Regions from separate parts of the Uliginosibacterium silvisoli genome, predicted to be linked through region 2. Evidence: predicted binding sites of a transcription regulator. Region 2 holds the regulator's gene; the other holds the start of a gene.
The links. Region 2 encodes FNR, which switches genes on or off when oxygen is low (the NO sensors DNR and NnrR bind a similar motif). Its sites were predicted from a motif close to TTGANCTAGNTCAA; they were not measured.
Positions count from the first base shown of each region.

Region 1 (2,457 bases), on a different contig from region 2:
GGCCGAGGCGGGGCTGGTGCGCATCACTGCGCCACCCTCCGTGGCGACGCACGTGCTGGTACCGCTGATTGCGGAGTTCCAGGCGGAGTATCCGCAGACGCATTTCGACCTGGTGCTGGAAGACCAATTCACTGATCTGATCGAGTCACGCATCGACGTGGGGTTTCGCAGCGGCAATGCACCGGAGCGCAACGTGGTGGCGCGCCATCTCGGTAATGTGCCGATGAGTATCTGCGCCGCGCCGGCCTACCTTGCACGGCATGGCACACCGGATTCGCTGGAGGCGCTGCTGCGCCAGCATCGCTGCACCGGTTTTCGTCATCCGAAGACAGGCCGCACGATGCCATGGGAGCTGATGGTCGATGGCGAGCTGGTGTTCCAGAACGTGACCAGCGTTTTCAGTTGCGACGACGTTGCGACCGAACATGCCGCGGTGCTGAGCGGTGTGGGCATCGGTCAGTTGCTGGACTTCACGATTGCCGCTGACCTGGCGGCCGGTCGGCTCGTGCGATTGCTGCCCGAGCTTGCGAGCGCGCGCCCGGGCCTCTACATGTACTACGCGCAGCGCACCCAGATCCCGCTGCGCGTGCGCCGCTTCATCGACTTCGTGATTGCTGCTGCAGACCCGAAGCGCGCAGCGGCCGGCACTGCGTGATCAGCCAGCCGGGGTGTCGGCAGGCGAGGCTGCCTGCATCAGTGCCAGCGCGTGCTCGCGCACATCGGCAGGCCAGTTCGCGATGCACTCGCGAAAGACTACCTCGTTGCCCGCGAACAGGGCGCGTGACGCTTCTTCAAAGCCCGCTGCATCGCCCGCCATGGCGCTGATGAAGCGATAGGCCGATTCGCGGGCGAGGCGGATACGATCCGTCTCCTTGCCAGCACGCATGGCGTGTTCGATCAGTTTGCGCAAAGACACCGAGGCTCCGCCCGGTTGCGAGGCGAGCCACTCCCAGTGGCGCGGCATCAAGGTGACCTCGCGCGCCGTCACGCCAAGCTTGGGGCGGCCCGCCGTGCGCGGGGCATCGGCTTGCGGTGCGTCTTCCGGTTGCACAGGCGCAACCGGTTTTGGCACGCCGCGCAGCACGAGAGGCAGCGGCGCGCAAAGATCGATGTCGATACGCTGACTGCTCACAGCGTCGAACATGAAGACGGTGGTTTGCGGTTGTGCATCGACGAACGACTTCGCTTGGGTGGCGACGTCGGTGGGTGCGCCAAAAGAGATACGTTTCGAATCGGCGAAGGCGATCCAGTTGAGCTCGGGGAGCGTTTCAGAGGTGTTCATGCTGGCGTACTCGTTCAAGTAAGGCCTCTAGTTTTACCCGGGTTAAAATAAAAGTCAATAATATCCGGGTAAAATAACCTCTTCGTTGAACGTCTCTGTGTCATGAGCAGCTTCGGGGCAGAGGGGTGCGCCGGGGCGTGCAGCCGGTGCTTGTCCCACGGGATGTTCATTGTTTGGCATGCCGCAACGGCCAGCTTGCCGGCCGGGGGATAATGCAGCCGGGCTGTCGCTGAGTCGCACCCATTGTTTCCCTCGTCTGGAGCCCGTATTTCCGATGTTGCGTAATTCCGGCCTGCTGCGTCGCGTCTGGGCGCATGACAAGACCATAGACAGTATCAAGGTTGCCCTGGCCCTGTTGGGGGTGATCGGCGTGAGCTTGTGGTTCGACCGCCAGCACTGGGTGATCAGCCTGATCCTCGGCGTGATCGCGTCGGCGCTGGCCGAGACGGAGGATCGTGTTTCGGGGCGGCTCAAGAGCCTGTTCTTGCTGCTCATCTGCTTCGCCGTTGCGTCGTTTTCGGTGAAGCTGTTGTTTCCCTACCCGTGGCTGTTCGTGATCGGGTTGATGACGTCGACCTTTGCCTTCGTCATGCTGGGCGCGGCGGGCGAGCGTTACGCCACCATTGCGCTAGGGTCGCTGATCCTGGCGGTCTACACCATGCTGGTGGCCGATCACGCGGCGGTGGAGGGCGAGGCGACGTGGTGGCAACCGGTGCTGCTGCTGAGTGGTGCCATCTGGTACGGCCTGCTGTCCTTGCTGGCGGCGGCGCTGTTCCGCACGCGCGCTTCGCGGCAGAGTCTGGCGCACGTGTTCAATGCGCTGTCGACTTATCTGGCGCTCAAGGCGGCCTTGCTGGAGCCGGTCAGCGGGCGTGACGAGAACGCGCAGCGCCTGGCGCTGGCGGACCAGAACGGTCGCCTCGTCGATGCGCTGAACAAGGCGCGCGAAGTGCTGATCCGCTGGGTGCAAGACAGCCGGCCATCACCTGATGGCACGCGCCACCTGAAATGGTATTTCCTCGCGCAGGACGTGCATGAGCGCGCCAGCTCGGCGCATTACCCGTATCGCGCGCTGACCGATGCTTTCGCGCGCAGCGACATCCTGTTCCGCGCGCAACGGCTCATGCGCGTACAGGCATCCGCTTGTGCGCGGCTGGCCGACGCGATCCTGCGCG
Region 1 covers NZ_JAYXHS010000003.1:169,008-171,464, reverse strand. The annotation lists gene VVD49_RS15550 (LysR family transcriptional regulator) at 1-655, shown strand, start outside; gene VVD49_RS15545 (DUF2239 family protein) at 656-1,282, opposite strand; gene yccS (YccS family putative transporter) at 1,557-2,457, shown strand, end outside.
Region 1: the regulator FNR is predicted to act here: its motif matches at 1,315-1,328, upstream of VVD49_RS15545 (DUF2239 family protein).

Region 2 (2,457 bases):
TGCTGGTGCAGTGCGCCCACCGACGCTGCATGGCTGGGCACGGGGCCGGCGTGTAGGGCAATTCCTACCCCCTGCCCGACAATCTCCCATCTCGAATCAGCCTTTCCCGACGCTGCATTCCAGCCGTCCCTGATGGTGGGTGGAGCCGCTGCAGACCAAACTGCAGCCATGAACTCAAGTAGCCCAACCCGCAGCGCAAGCACCAGCGTCTTCATCGTCGAAGACTCGCCGGCCATCCGTGCCCGGCTGGTGGAATTGCTCAACAGCATCGACGACGTACATGTCGTCGGCGAGGCTGATACGCCCGCCACTGCGGTCCAGGGCATCTTCGAGACGCAGCCTGACTGCGTCGTGCTGGACATCCAGCTGATCGGCGGCAGCGGCATCGAGGTGCTGCGTGCGGTCAATCCACAGGCTCCGGGAATCGAATTCATCGTACTCACCAATCACGCTACGCCCCAGTACCGCCGCTTCTACATGGATGCAGGTGCGCGCTGGTTTTTCGACAAGACGGAAGAGTTCGAGCGCATCAGGGAAGCGCTCCCACTGCACCGTCCTCACTGACCATCAACATGACCCGAGCCAACGAGGAACACATCATGCAAGTCACCATCGACGTCACCCGCCACACCGACGCATCGTGCGCCTCACGGGATCTCGCAGTGCGCTGTACCAACTGCAATCTGCGCGAACTCTGCCTGCCGCAAGGCATGGCTCAGGACGAGGTACAGAAGATCAATGGCCTGGTCACGACACGCCGCCGCGTCAAGAAAGGCGAGAGCCTGCAGCATGCCGGCGAGCCGTTCAAATCGCTCTACGCTGTACGAAGTGGTTCGTTCAAGACCTGCATCGCCACCGAAGACGGCCGCGACCAGGTGACGGGCTTCAAGATGTCGGGCGAGATCATCGGTCTCGACGGTATCGGCACCAACAGCCACATCATCGATGTGATCGCGCTGGAAGACAGCGAGGTGTGTGCCATCCCCTTCTCGCGCCTAGAAGAAGTCTCACGCGAGATCGCCGGACTGCAGAAACAGTTCCACCGCATCATGAGCCGCGAAATCGTCGGCGAACAGGGTGTGATGGTCTTGCTCGGCAGCATGCGCGCCGAAGAACGCGTCGCAACTTTCCTCGTCAATCTGTCGCGCCGCTTCCGCGCACGTGGCTACTCGGCAACCGAATTCCACCTGCGCATGACGCGCGAGGAAATCGGCAGCTACCTCGGGCTCAAGCTCGAGACCGTCAGCCGTGTCATGTCGCGCTTCCATGACGTCGGCCTGATCAAGATCAACCAGAAACACGTCCTGATCCTCAACCCTGAAGGCCTGCAGGAAGCAGCCTCTCCATCAACCGCCGGGCACTGAGCAGCGCCCCGCCGCCGCGCACGGTGTCACCCCTTTGCGCACTCCATAGACTACAGGCGGATGTTTGATGCATCCGGAATGCAATGACCGATACAACTTACGAAGGTACCTGCAAGACCACGAAGACAAGCAAGCCACCCCTGCCCGCCTACATGACCGAGGTCTATGACTGGGCCTACGTCAACCCGCGCTGGGTGCGCTGGCTCGACCGCAACATCGTCGTCAAGACACTGCTGTTCGGCAACGACCAGCGCCTGATCCGCGCCTACCTGTCGCGCATCCAGCCCGGCATGCGTGTCTGGCAACTGGCACACGTATACGGCGATCTGGTGCGCCGCGCCGCTGAATGTGTCGGCCCTGCCGGCGAGTTCACGCTGACTGACGTCACACCGATCCAGATCGCGCACGGCCACGCCAAGTTGCGCAATATGGACTGGGCACACACCCACCACGCCGATGCCGGCCTCTACCGTGTCGACAAGGATTACGACCTGATCTGCAGCTTCTTCCTGTTGCATGAGGTGCCGGACGACTGCAAGCATCGCATCATCGACAATATGCTCAACCAGCTGCCGGAGAATGGTGAAGCGCTGTTCATCGACTATCACCGCCCTGCGCTGTGGCAACCGATACGCTACATCCTGAGCTGGGTGAACCACGCCCTCGAGCCTTTCGCGAACGCCCTGTGGAAACGCGAAATCTCCAGCTTCGCCAGCCACCCGGAACGCTTCACCTGGCGCAAGCAAACCATCTTCGGCGGCGTCTACCAGATCGTCAGCGTGCGCCACGCGCTGAGCAAGCCCGACCCGGACGCAGACTCCGGTCTTTGATGGAAGGGGAGCGAAAGCTCCCCTTGTTCCGTCATGCCCGCGAAGGCGCGCGCCTGCTGATGTCGAATCGACATCGGCATGCGCACCATCGTTCTCTCCTGATACACCCTTTCAGGCAGCAATACCTTTTTGTGCAGGCCGACGTCTATGTTGGTTAAAGGTAATCGAGCACCCGCTCATCGCTGTTCCGGTCGACACAGGTGGTACGCGTGGCAAGCGCTTCAATTGCAGCGTGTGTCCAGCACCGCCCTCTTCACCCATCG
Region 2 covers NZ_JAYXHS010000001.1:887,939-890,395, forward strand. The annotation lists gene VVD49_RS04080 (response regulator) at 169-564, shown strand; gene fnr (fumarate/nitrate reduction transcriptional regulator Fnr) at 600-1,364, shown strand; gene rquA (rhodoquinone biosynthesis methyltransferase RquA) at 1,448-2,194, shown strand.